DNA from 2 places in the Streptomyces sp. NPDC048696 genome. Region 1 is predicted to be linked to the other one. Evidence: predicted binding sites of a transcription regulator. Region 1 holds the regulator's gene; the other holds the start of a gene.
What was found. The regulator HrcA, encoded in region 1, represses chaperone genes, less so after heat shock. The targets are predictions, from matches to a motif close to TTNGCACTCNGNNNNNCNGAGTGCNAA.
Positions count from the first base shown of each region.

Region 2: a site for HrcA is predicted at 4,626-4,652, ahead of groES (co-chaperone GroES). Genes of this name have one in related genera too.

Region 1 covers NZ_JBICVJ010000005.1:30,166-36,841, reverse strand. Annotated here, with positions in the region: gene ACGFRG_RS11855 (MBL fold metallo-hydrolase) at 1-606, opposite strand, end outside; gene hrcA (heat-inducible transcriptional repressor HrcA) at 785-1,801, shown strand; gene dnaJ (molecular chaperone DnaJ) at 1,802-2,938, shown strand; gene ACGFRG_RS11840 (nitronate monooxygenase) at 3,111-4,193, shown strand; gene ACGFRG_RS11835 (16S rRNA (uracil(1498)-N(3))-methyltransferase) at 4,190-4,942, shown strand; gene ACGFRG_RS11830 (hypothetical protein) at 5,008-5,544, shown strand; gene ACGFRG_RS11825 (histidine triad nucleotide-binding protein) at 5,662-6,021, shown strand; gene ACGFRG_RS11820 (ribonuclease Z) at 6,028-6,676, shown strand, end outside.
Region 2 covers NZ_JBICVJ010000015.1:72,198-78,873, forward strand. Annotated here, with positions in the region: gene ACGFRG_RS28035 (carbohydrate ABC transporter permease) at 1-276, shown strand, start outside; gene ACGFRG_RS28040 (hydroxyacid dehydrogenase) at 492-1,478, shown strand; gene ACGFRG_RS28045 (ester cyclase) at 1,613-2,308, shown strand; gene groL (chaperonin GroEL) at 2,431-4,059, opposite strand; gene groES (co-chaperone GroES) at 4,171-4,479, opposite strand; gene ACGFRG_RS28060 (polysaccharide deacetylase family protein) at 4,760-5,479, opposite strand; gene ACGFRG_RS28065 (polysaccharide deacetylase family protein) at 5,476-6,513, opposite strand; gene ACGFRG_RS28070 (methyltransferase domain-containing protein) at 6,597-6,676, shown strand, end outside.

The DNA of each region.
Region 1 (6,676 bases):
CAGCGCGGCGGGCCAGCGGGTGCGGACCGCGTCGGGGCCCGCCTGCGGCTCGCCGGACTCCTCCACCAGGTCGCCGCAGAAGACGATCTCGGGGGAGCCGGGGATCAGCAGCACGAGGTCGTGGCCGGAGTGGCCGGGGCCCACGTTGGCGAGGAGCACCTGTCGGCCGCCCAGGTCCAGCGTCCACTCGCCGCTCACGAAGTGGTGCGGCCGCACCAGCAGGTCGGCCGCTTCGGCGGCCTGCGCGGCCGGGACCCCGTGCGCCGTCGCGTCGGCCTTCAGGGCCTCGCCGTCCAGGACCCGGTCGATGCCCACCGCCCCGTACACCTCGGCGCCCGAGAACGCGGCCGTGCCGAGCACATGGTCGAAGTGCGGATGGCTGAGCGCGATGTGGGTGACCCGGCGCCCGGCGAGCGCCTGCGCCTGGGCGCGCAGTTCGGCGCCCTCGCGCAGCGTGGACCCCGTGTCGTACAGCAGTACCGCCCGCTCGCCGACGACCAGGCCGGCCGTCGCGTCCCAGCCGGGCAGCCTGCGGCGGCCGACGCCGTCGCCCAGGCGTTCCCAGCCGGACTCCTCCCAGCGGATGTCCGTCGTGTCGATGCCCATGACCGCGACGGTATCCCGGGTCACCGGGCGCGTCGCTCGACCGCGCCGCGAGCGGTAAGGGTGGCCGCCCTTGCTAGGGGTGTACCGGTCGGCCGTACACTGGCCGGGGGAATGCTGGCACTCGAACGCACAGAGTGCCAGGCAGAGCGGCCAGGGACCACAGCTGGAGGTGTGCGCGGTGCTCAGTGAACGCAGACTGGAGGTCCTGCGCGCGATCGTCCAGGACTATGTCGGGACCGAGGAGCCGGTGGGGTCGAAGGCCCTGACCGAGCGGCACGCGCTCGGCGTCTCGCCGGCGACCGTGCGCAACGACATGGCCGTCCTGGAGGAGGAGGGCTTCATCGCCCAGCCTCACACCAGCGCCGGTCGCATCCCCACGGACAAGGGCTACCGGCTGTTCGTCGACAAGCTCGCGGGCGTCAAGCCGATGACGTCGCCGGAGCGGCGGGCCATCCAGAACTTCTTGGACGGCGCCGTCGACCTCGACGACGTGGTGGCGCGGACCGTGCGGCTGCTCGCCCAGCTGACCCGGCAGGTCGCCGTGGTGCAGTACCCGTCGCTGACACGCTCGACCGTGCGGCATGTGGAACTGCTCTCACTCGCGCCCGCCAGACTCATGCTGGTGCTCATCACGGACACCGGGCGGGTCGAGCAGCGGTTGGTCGACTGCCCGGCGCCGTTCGGCGAGACCTCGCTCGCGGATCTGCGGGCCCGGCTCAACAGCCGGGTGGTCGGGCGGCGCTTCGCCGACGTACCGCAGCTGGTGCAGGACCTGCCGGAGTCCTTCGAGCCGGAGGACCGAGGAACCGTTTCGACGGTCCTGGCCACCCTGCTCGAAACCCTGGTCGAAGAGACCGAGGAGCGGTTGATGATCGGCGGCACCGCCAATCTGACCCGCTTCGGACATGATTTTCCCCTGACCATTCGGCCGGTGCTGGAGGCACTTGAGGAGCAGGTCGTGCTCCTCAAACTGCTCGGCGAGGCCAAGGAATCGGGCATGACCGTACGAATCGGGCATGAGAACGCCCATGAAGGGCTGAACTCCACGTCCGTCGTCTCGGTCGGCTACGGTTCGGGCGGCGAGGCGGTCGCCAAACTCGGCGTGGTCGGCCCGACCCGCATGGATTACCCCGGAACGATGGGAGCGGTACGCGCAGTGGCACGTTACGTCGGACAGATCCTGGCGGAGTCGTAAGTGGCCACGGACTACTACGCCGTACTGGGCGTACGCCGCGACGCATCGCAGGACGAGATCAAGAAGGCGTTCCGCCGGCTGGCGAGGGAACTTCACCCCGATGTGAACCCCGACCCCAAGACCCAGGAGCGGTTCAAGGAGATCAACGCCGCTTACGAGGTGCTGTCGGACCCGCAGAAGAAGCAGGTCTACGACCTCGGCGGCGACCCCCTGTCGTCCTCCGGCGGCGGTGGCGCGGGCGGCTTCGGCGCGGGCGGCTTCGGGAACTTCTCGGACATCATGGACGCGTTCTTCGGCACGGCCTCGCAGCGCGGTCCGCGCTCGCGGACCCGCCGGGGCCAGGACGCCATGATCCGCCTGGAGATCGACCTCAACGAGGCGGCCTTCGGGACCACCAAGGAGATCCAGGTCGACACGGCGGTCGTCTGTACGACCTGCTCCGGCGAGGGCGCCGCCCCCGGCACCTCGGCGCAGACGTGTGACATGTGCCGCGGCCGCGGTGAGGTCTCCCAGGTCACCCGCTCCTTCCTCGGCCAGGTCATGACCTCGCGGCCGTGCCCGCAGTGCCAGGGCTTCGGCACCGTGGTGCCGACCCCGTGCCCCGAGTGCGCGGGCGACGGCCGGATCCGTTCGCGGCGCACCCTGACCGTGAAGATCCCGGCCGGTGTCGACAACGGCACCCGGATCCAGCTGGCGGGCGAGGGCGAGGTCGGCCCCGGCGGCGGCCCCGCCGGCGACCTCTATGTGGAGATCCACGAGCTGCCGCACGACGTCTTCCAGCGGCGCGGCGACGATCTGCACTGCACGGTGACGATCCCCATGACGGCGGCGGCGCTCGGCACCAAGGTGCCGCTGCAGACGCTGGACGGCATGGAGGAGGTGGACATCCGCCCGGGCACCCAGTCGGGCCAGTCCATCCCGCTGCACGGGCGCGGTGTGACGCATCTGCGCGGCGGCGGGCGGGGCGATCTGATCGTCCACGTCGAGGTCACCACGCCGACCAAGCTGGACCCGCAGCAGGAGGACCTGCTGCGCCAGCTGGCCAAGCTGCGCGGCGAGGAGCGCCCCCTGGGCCAGTTCCAGCCGGGCCAGCAGGGCCTGTTCTCCCGCTTGAAGGACGCGTTCAACGGCCGCTGAGCCGCGAAATGTCACAGCCCCGCGCCCCTTGATGGGCCCTTCGGGCCCTCTTAGGGGCGCGGGGAACTGCGCGACCAGCCCCCACCGGCCCGCAGGTCAGCAGGGGCCCGGGGCGCAGCCCGCGGTGGGAGGGGGATTCGGTGCCGGGGCGCACCCGTGGCACGATGCGGGCATGGCTTTGACCGATCTCTGCCGGTATCCGATCGTGCAGGCCCCCATGGCCGGTGGTGTCTCCGCCGCCGGTCTCGCCGCCGCGGTCTGCGAGGCCGGCGGGCTCGGATTCCTGGCCGCCGGGTACAAGACGGCCGACGGGATGTACCAGGAGATCAAGCAGCTGCGCCGGCTCACCGGCCGCCCCTTCGGCGTCAACCTGTTCATGCCGCAGCCCCCGCACACCGACCCCGCGGTCATCGACGTCTACCGGCACCAGCTGGCGGGCGAGGCCACCTGGTACGAGACACCGCTGGGCGAGGCGGACTCCGGCGGCGACGACGGCTACGAGGCCAAGCTGGCGATCCTGCGCGACGACCCGGTCCCGGCCGTGTCGTTCACCTTCGGCTGCCCCGAGCCCGAGGTGCTCGCCGCCTTCGCCGCCCTCGGCACGTACACCGTCGTCACCGTGACCACCCCCGACGAGGCGCTGGCCGCGCAGAGCGCCGGTGCGGACGCCGTGTGCGTGCAGGGGATAGAGGCCGGCGGGCACCAGTCGACGCACCGCGACGACCCGCAGGCCGACGGCTCCGGGATCGGGCTGCTCACCCTGATCACGCTGGTCCGCGAGGCCGTGCGGCTGCCGATCATCGCGACCGGCGGCCTGATGCGCGGCGCCCAGATCGCGGCGGTGCTCGCGGCGGGCGCGGACGCGGCGCAGCTCGGCACGGCGTTCCTGGCCTGCCCGGAGTCCGGCGCCGACGCGCTGCACAAGCAGGCCCTGACCAACCCCCTGTTCGCCCGTACGGAGTTGACCCGCGCGTTCTCCGGCCGGCCCGCCCGCGGCCTGGTCAACCGGTTCATGCGCGAGCACGGGCCGTACGCGCCGGCCGCCTATCCGGAGGTCCACCAGATCACCACCGGACTGCGGCGGGCCGCCGCGGCGGCCGGTGACGCCCAGGGCATGGCGCTGTGGGCGGGCCAGGGCCACCGGCTCGCGCGCGAGCTGCCCGCCGGGCGGCTGGTGGAGGTACTGGCGGCCGAACTGGACGCTTCGCTGGCCGCGTTGGCGGCGGCATCGAGAAACATGAGGAGTGCGTCATGACCGCCCCGGTCTTCGTGGTCGACGGTTTCACAGCGGTGGGACCGGACGGCCGGTACGTCCTGGACGGGCCCGAGGGACGGCACGCCGTCTCGGTCAAGCGGCTCGGTCCCGGCGAGGACGTGGTCCTCACCGACGGGCACGGCGACTGGGCCGACGCCGTGGTCCTGGAGACCGAGGGCAAGGACCGGCTCGTCGTACGGCTCGACGCGGTACGCCACGAGCCCGAGCCCGAGGTCAGGATCACCGTCGTCCAGGCGCTGCCCAAGGGCGACCGGGGCGAGGTCGCCGTGGAGACGATGACCGAGACCGGCGTCGACGCCGTGGTGCCGTGGCAGGCCGCGCGGTGCATCACCCAGTGGAAGGGCGAGCGGGGCGCCAAGTCCCTGGCCAAGTGGCGCAGTACGGCCCGTGAGTCGGGCAAGCAGTCGCGCCGGGTGCGGTTCCCGGAGGTACGGGACGCGATGACGACCAAGCAGGTTGTCGCTTTTCTGGCCACGGCTGATTTCGCCGCTGTGCTGCACGAGGACCGGGACGCGCCGAGCGAGGCGCTGGCCACCGCGAAGCTGCCCGAGCGCGGGGAGATCGTGCTGGTGGTGGGCCCGGAGGGCGGTGTGTCCCCCGAGGAGCTGGCGGTCTTCGAGGCGGCGGGCGCCAGGCCCTACCGGCTCGGCCCGAGCGTGCTGCGCACCTCCACGGCGGGCACGGCGGCCGCCGCGTTGCTGATGGGACGCACGGGGCGCTGGGCGTGAGGCAGGCGGCGTGACGTCGTAAAGCCGTCTACCGCGCGGGCCCGGCCGGTGGGACGCTGTCGCGTATGGGGGTACGGAGATACGTACGGATGCCGCTGCGGCACCGGCGCGCGCTCGCCGCGCTCGGTGTGATCGCCACGGCGGGCGCGGCGGTGGCGGCCTGCGACCCGGTGGGCGGCATGAGCTCGGCGACCGTCTCGATCACCACCGACAAGACGGCGACGGACAAGCTGAAGCAGGACGGCGTGAACGTGCAGTGGCTGTCCTGTACGGCGAAGGTCAACGGCGGCGGCACCTCGACCCGCACCCCGGCCCCGTCCTCGACGCACTCGGTCGCCACGGTGGACTGCCGCGGCCGCACCAAGGACAACAAGGCGATCACGGTCACCGGCAAGGTCACCGAGGTCCGCGACGACCGCTGCGTGCGCGGCGATCTGACGGCGAAGGTCGGCGACCGCACGGTCTTCAAGGTCAACGTCCTGGGCGACTGCAACGCCCCCGCGCCCACCGCCACCACCCACCCCAAGCCCCCCGGCAAACCGGGCAGCCACCCGACGGCGACGGTCACCGTGACGGTGACGGAGACGTTCCGGGGCAAGTGAGCGGGCGGGCCGCGAGCCTCGCCGCGTACGCCTCCCGGACAGGGCGGCACGCTATCGCCCCGCGAACCTCAGTAGCATGCCCATGAACTGATCACCGCTACCGAGGAGCTCAGGAACGTGGCCGGAGAGCCGCAGGCGGACTGCCTGTTCTGCAAGATCGTCTCGGGGGACGTCCCGGCGACCGTCGTGAAGGAGAGCGAGAGGGTCGTCGCCTTCCGCGACATAAACCCCCAGGCCCCCACCCACATCCTCGTCATCCCCCGGGTCCACTACCCGGACGCCGCCTCGCTGGCCGCCGCCGAACCGGCGGTCGCCGCCGATCTGCTGCGCGCGGCGGGCGAGATCGCGGGCGACGAGAAGATCGCCGGGACCGGCTACCGGATCGTCTTCAACACCGGCAGCGGCGCGGGCCAGACGGTCTTCCACGCCCACGCCCATCTGCTCGGCGGCCGCGGCCTCCAGTGGCCGCCCGGATAACTGCCCGTGTCCGTACGTGAATTGGTGGTGCTCGGCACCGCCAGCCAGGTCCCGACCCGGCACCGCAACCACAACGGCTATCTGCTGCGCTGGGACGGCGAGGGCATCCTCTTCGACCCCGGCGAGGGCACCCAGCGGCAGATGCTGCGGGCCGGGGTGGCCGCCCACGACATCAACCGGATCTGCGTCACGCACTTCCACGGCGACCACTCGCTGGGCCTGGCCGGGGTGATCCAGCGGATCAACCTCGACCGGGTGCCGCACCCGGTCACCGCGCACTACCCGGCGAGCGGGCAGCGCTTCTTCGACCGGCTGCGGTACGCCACGGCCTACCGCGAGACGGTCGAGCTCGGCCAGGTGCCGGTCGAGGGCGAGGGAGCGGTGCTGGCCGCCACCGACGCGTACACGCTGGAAGCGCGGCGGCTCTCGCACCCGGTCGAGTCGTACGGCTACCGGTTCACCGAGCCGGACCGCCGCCGGATGCTGCCCGCGCTGCTCGCCGAGCGCGGCATCGCCGGACCCGACGTGGGCCGCCTGCAGCGCGAGGGCGTGCTCGACGGGGTCACGCTCGACGAGGTCAGCGAGATACGGCGCGGCCAGCGGTTCGCCTTCGTGATGGACACCCGGCTCTGCGACGGCGTCACGGCGCTGGCGC
Region 2 (6,676 bases), on a different contig from region 1:
CTGCGCATGGTGATGCCCGGGTTCGTGACCGTGTTCCTCTTCCAGTTCACCGCGATCTGGAACAACTTCTTCCTCCCCCTGGTGATGCTCTCGGACCAGAAGCTCTTCCCGCTGAGCCTCGGCCTTTACGCGTGGAACTCCAACACCCACGCCGAGCCCTCCTTCTACCCCCTCGTCGTCACCGGCTCCCTGCTCGCCGTCCTCCCCCTCGTCGTCGCCTTCGTCGCCCTCCAGCGGCACTGGAAGGCGGGTCTCACGGCGGGCAGCGTCAAGTGACCGAACGGGCGGACAGCCGGTTACCCATGGACAACGCCCCTGTGAGGAGCCCGAGTTCCACCATGCACCACGCCACTGACAACGGCCCGACCAAACCCGGCCCGACCGAGCCCGGCCCGACCGCCCCGGACGCGTCCGAACACCGCCCGGCCGAGCCCGACGCCTCCGAACCCCACGCATCCGAGCCCCGCCGCCTCCCCGCCGTCCTCCTCGCCATGGGACCCGGGATCGCCGACCGGCTGTTCGCCGAGCGGCACCTCGTCCGGCTCGCCTCGCTCGCCCGTACCGACCCCCGCCTCGTCGCCCATGAGCTGGTCTCACCCGCACCGGCCGTGGCGGCGGCTCTCGCCGAGGCCGAAGTGCTGCTGACCTGCTGGGGCGCGCCCGCGCTCACCGCCGAGGTGCTGGCCGCCGCGCCCCGGCTGCGGGCCGTCGTGCACGCCGCCGGGTCGGTGAAGCACCACATCACCGACGCGTGCTGGGACCGGGGCATCGCGGTGACTTCGGCGGCGGCCGCCAACGCGCTGCCGGTAGCCGAGTACACGCTGGCCGCGATCCTGTTCGCGGGCAAGCGCGTGCTGCCCGCCGCCCAGCGGTACGCCGGGCTGCGCGCCCCGCACGACTGGCTGCGGGAATCCGACGGCGCCGGCAACTACCACCGCACGATCGGCCTGGTCGGGGCGGGCCGGATCGGCCGCCGGGTGATCGAACTGCTGCGGCCGTTCGACTTCCGGGTGCTGCTGCACGACCCGTACATGGACGCGGTCGAGGCGGCGGAGCTGGGCGTAGAGCTCGTCGGCCTGGACGCGCTCTGCGCCCGCAGCAGTGTCGTCTCGGTGCACGCACCCCAGCTCCCGGCCACCGAGCACATGATCGGCGCCCGCCAGCTGGCCGCGATGCCCGACGGGGCGACACTGGTGAACACCGCGCGCGGGTCCCTGGTGGACGAGTCCGCCCTGCTCGGCGAGCTGGTCTCCGGCCGGCTGCACGCCGTACTGGATGTCACCGAGCCCGAACTCCCGCCCCGTGAGAGCCCGTTGTACGACCTGCCCAATGTACTGCTCACCCCGCACATCGCCGGGTCGCTCGGCAACGAGCTGCACCGGATGGCCGACCAGGCGCTCGACGAGCTGGAGCGGTACGCGGCCGGGGTGCCGTTCGCCGACCCCGTACTCCCGGCGGCCCTGCACCACTCGGCGTGAGCCGCCACGCCCGCCGCCACGCCCCCGCCGCGCTCCCGGCACGCCCTCGCCGGTCGCCGCCCCGCTCCCCCGCCCGGCCTGGTCAAATCTCACTAAAATGGATGTATCGCACCCCGAGCCAGCCGGGAGACGCCATGACATTCGCACAGATAATCGACTTCAAGACCGAGCGGTTCAGCGACCTGGACCAGCTCATGGATCAGTGGATCGAGCTGACCAAGGGCAAGCGGACCGCCTCCCACAACGTCATCGGCAAGGACCGCTCCGACGCCTCCCACTTCGTCGAGATCGTCGAATTTCCCTCGTACGAAGAGGCCATGGCCAACTCGAACCTCCCGGAGACCAACCGGATCTTCGAGGAGATGGTGGCGCTCTGCGACGGTATGCCCACCTTCACGGACCTGGATGTGGTGCGCAACGACCAGTTGAACGCGTCAACCGCCCGCCGGTTCTTCCACGAGATCGCCACGGGCGGCAACCTCGACGCGATCAACGAGGTGTTCGCGGCCGACTACGCCGACCACGACGTCCTCAAGGAGAAGGACACGGTCGTCGGCTCCGACGGGATACGCGACGACGTCACCGGGTGGCGGGCGGCCTTCGACTACACCTTCGACCTCGACCGGCAGATCTGCGAGGGCGACGACGTGGTGACGCTGTGGACCTGGAAGGCCACCCACAAGGGTGACTTCATGGGCATCCCGGCCTCCGGCAAGCAGGTCACCATGACCGGCACCACGATCTTCCGGTTCAAGAACGACAAGATCCAGGAAGGCTGGTGGCACTACGACGCCATGAAGCTGATGAGGCAGCTGGGCGCCATCGACTGAGCCGCCGAAAGCCTCCCGAAACCGGGAACACGGCAACGGGGAAGGCCCCCGCCCCCGCCGAAATGGCGGGAACGGGGGCCTTCACGCGTATCTGCCTACGCGAGCCCAGCCGTCGTACGACGTCAGTGGCTGTGGCCGTGACCGTGGCCGTGACCGGCGTCGGCCTCATCGTCGGCCGGCTTCTCGACGACCAGGGTCTCGGTCGTGAGCAGCAGGGAGGCGATGGAAGCGGCGTTCTCCAGGGCGGAGCGCGTCACCTTGACCGGGTCGATGACGCCGGCCTTGACCAGGTCGCCGTACTCGCCGGTGGCGGCGTTGAAGCCCTGGCCCTTGTCGAGCTCGGCGACCTTCGAGGTGATGACGTAACCCTCAAGACCGGCGTTCTCGGCGATCCAGCGCAGCGGCTCGACGGCGGCGCGGCGGACGACCGCGACACCCGTGGCCTCGTCGCCGGACTTGCCCAGGCCGCCGTCGAGCACCTTGACGGCGTGGACGAGCGCGGAGCCACCGCCGGAGACGATGCCCTCCTCGACCGCGGCGCGGGTCGCCGAGATGGCGTCCTCAAGGCGGTGCTTCTTCTCCTTGAGCTCCACCTCGGTGGCGGCGCCGACCTTGATCACGCAGACACCGCCGGCGAGCTTCGCCAGGCGCTCCTGCAGCTTCTCGCGGTCCCAGTCGGAGTCCGTGGACTCGATCTCGGCCTTGATCTGCGCGACACGGCCGGTCACGTCGGCGCTGTTGCCACCGCCGTCGACGATCGTGGTGTCGTCCTTGGTGACGGTCACGCGGCGGGCGGAGCCCAGCACGTCCAGACCGGCCTGGTCGAGCTTGAGGCCGACCTCCTCGGCGATGACGGTGGCACCGGTGAGGGTGGCCATGTCCTGGAGCATCGCCTTGCGGCGGTCGCCGAAGCCCGGGGCCTTGACGGCCACGGCGTTGAACGTGCCGCGGATCTTGTTGACGACCAGGGTCGACAGGGCCTCGCCCTCGACGTCCTCGGCGATGATCAGGAGCGGCTTGGAGGAGCCGGCCTGGATGACCTTCTCAAGCAGCGGCAGCAGGTCCTGGATCGAGGAGATCTTGCCCTGGTTGATCAGGATGTACGGGTCGTCGAGGACGGCCTCCATACGCTCCTGGTCGGAGACCATGTACGGGGACAGGTAGCCCTTGTCGAAGGCCATGCCCTCGGTGAACTCCAGCTCCAGGCCGAAGGTGTTGGACTCCTCGACGGTGATGACACCGTCCTTGCCGACCTTGTCCATCGCCTCGGCGATGAGCTCGCCGACCTGGGTGTCCTGCGCGGAGAGCGCGGCCACGGCGGCGATGTCGGACTTGTCCTCGATCGGGCGGGCGGTCGCGAGCAGCTCGTCCGAGACGGCCTTGACCGCCGCGTCGATGCCCTTCTTCAGGGCGGCCGGGGAGGCGCCGGCGGCGACGTTGCGCAGGCCCTCGCGGACCAGCGCCTGGGCCAGCACGGTGGCGGTGGTGGTGCCGTCACCCGCGATGTCGTTGGTCTTGGTCGCCACCTCCTTCACGAGCTGGGCGCCCAGGTTCTCGTACGGGTCGTCGAGCTCGACCTCGCGGGCGATCGTGACACCGTCGTTGGTGATGGTGGGAGCGCCGAACTTCTTGTCGATCACGACGTTGCGGCCCTTGGGGCCGATCGTCACCTTGACCGTGTCGGCAAGCTTGTTGACGCCGCGCTCAAGGGCGCGACGGGCGTCCTCGTCGAACTTCAGGATCTTCGCCATGGGAGCGGTTCAGCCCTCTCGGAAAACTCGGTGAATGAAAACTGCGCCCCTCGCCGCCCGGCTAGCGGGTTGACCAGGGGCGCAGCTCAGGCACATGTGCCGGTGAAGCGATTACTTCTCGATGATCGCGAGCACGTCGCGAGCCGAGAGGACGAGGTACTCGTCGCCGTTGTACTTCACCTCGGTGCCGCCGTACTTGCTGTAGAGCACGACGTCGCCGACGGTGACGTCGAGCGGAAGGCGCTCGCCGTTCTCGAAGCGGCCCGGGCCCACGGCGAGGACGACGCCCTCCTGGGGCTTCTCCTTCGCGGTGTCCGGAATGACCAGGCCGGAGGCCGTGGTCTGCTCGGCGTCGAGCGGCTGGACCACGATGCGGTCCTCAAGCGGCTTGATGGCAACCTTGGAGCTGGCGGTCGTCACGATCCGGTCTCCCCCTTCGGAGATCTCACGGGGTTAACTGTTTGGGGTGGCGACCAGGTGGATCCGTCGTCGCGGGTGCCGGACCTGCCCGTCGCTGTGTTGGCACTCTCCGGTGGGGAGTGCCAGAGCCGAGACTAGGACGGCGGTTAGCACTCGGTCAAGCGGAGTGCCAAGCCGATGGCCGTGGCGGCCGGATTCGCGGACGTGGGGGGCGCTTTCCCGGTGCGGTTGTTTCGGGTGGCGACAAGCCCGGCGCGGCCCGCAGGCGAACCACGAGCCCCTACATGTAATCCTCCAGCCGCCCCACGGTGAACCCCTGCTCCTGGATCCGCCTCAGCATCCGCGCGGCGCGCGCCGCCGGGGTGCCCGGGCCGGTGCAGCGGGCCAGCACGATGTCGCCGGGACGCAGCCGCGCCCCCGAGCGGTAGCGCAACGCGTCCCCCCGCGCCGACATCGACGCCCGCCACAGCACCAGCGACCGCACCCCGCACGCCCGCGCCGCCCGCAGGGTGTCCGCGTTGTACGCCCCGGACGGCGGGCGGAACAGCTGCGGCCGCACCCCGCGCCCGCAGATCTCCGCCCGCTGCCCCTCGTACGGCAGCGCCCGCAGGTCGGTGGCGTGGCCGGACGGCGCGGCGAAGGTGGAGACGGGCAGCTTCAGCTCGCGGACCATCCGCTGGAGCGCGGGGTCCCGTACGGCTCCGTCGTACGTCACGAAGACGACCTTCTGCCGGTCGGGCAGCGGCACCCGGTCCACCACGAACGGAAGTGCGAGGCGGCGCGCGGGGGGCGCGGGGGCGGGCGGGAGCGGTCCCGCGAGCCCCCACCGCCGTGCGGCGGCCTCGCGCCCGCCCGTGCGGGGCGCGACCTTCGCCGCCGCCTTGCGGCCGAGGCGCCCGATCGGGTCGACGGACTGCGCGCAGCCCGCCATGGAGAACAGCGAGACCGCGAGCGCACCGGCCACCAGCAGACCGGCCAGCCGCCGGTGCGCGCGTGTCATACGTAGTCCTCCAGCCTGGCCACCGCGTACCCCTTGTCGGTGACCACCTTCATGACGTTGCGGATCATGTCGGGCATGGTGCCCTTCCAGTCCTCGCGTCCCCGGAAATGGGTGAGGATGATGTCGCCGGGGTGCAGGTCGCGGTCCCACTCGCGCCATTCCATGTGATCGGGAAACGCCTCCGCCGCCCACAAGGGCACGGCTTTGACGCCACACGACTGAGCCGCGCGCAGCGTGTCCTCGTTGTAGTTGCCGTATGGCGGCCGGAAGAGCCGGGGCCGTTTGCCCGCCCATTTCTCGATCTTGTCCTGCTGGTCGCAGATCTCGTGGTGCTGGGTGTCGTACGAAAGCGCGGGCATATAGCGGTGGTTGAGGGTGTGGTTGTTGAGGGTGACGCCGAGGCCCTGCATCCGCTTGAAGTACGGGTAGTCGGTGCGGACGAGGTAGTCGCTGAGGAACGCGCTGTACGGGATGCGCAGTTCCTGCATCATCTTCAGCAGCGCCGGGTCCTTCTCGGCCCCGTCGTCGATGGTGAGGAAGACGATCCGCTTCTTGGTCGGCACGGTGGTGAAGACGGGCGGCAGCGAGTCCCCGCCGTCGGTCTCGAACCCCGGCCGGTTGGTGATCTTCGGTTTGACGGCGGGCGGGGCGGGCGCGGCCAGCGGCACCTTGGCCAGCTTCCACTTCTTGGTGGCGGCGACCCGCGCGGCCTGTGCCTCCTTGAGCTGGTCGGAGTAGCCGGCCAGGGCGCGGGCGGCGTCGTTCTGGTACGCCTGCGACCCACCGGCGGGCTTGCTCCCGTGCCGCCCGCCGCCCGGCTCCTCGGCGGCGCACCCGGAGGCGAGCGCGGCGGCGACGAGACCGGCGAGAACGAGACAGGGCGTGCGGCGCGTGCGCGGGGCGCGCGGTGGGCGCGGAGCGCCGCGCGATGCCGATGCCCCGAGTGGTCCGGATGGTCCGAGCGATTGGGGTGGTCCGAGCGATTCAGGTGGTCCGACCGGTCTGAATTCTTCCTTTTGTCGTACTAGCTGCATGCCGCCGCATCCTGTCAGCGCCGGGCCCGATCCCCGGGGCGACACCCGCCACAGGACGCGCCCCGTCCCCCGCCTGGCCCACAATGGGGCAGGTGAACGACCTCGACTCCTTCCGCGCCCTGCTCACCCCCGAGGGCCGGGGCCTGCTGGACTCGCTCCGCGA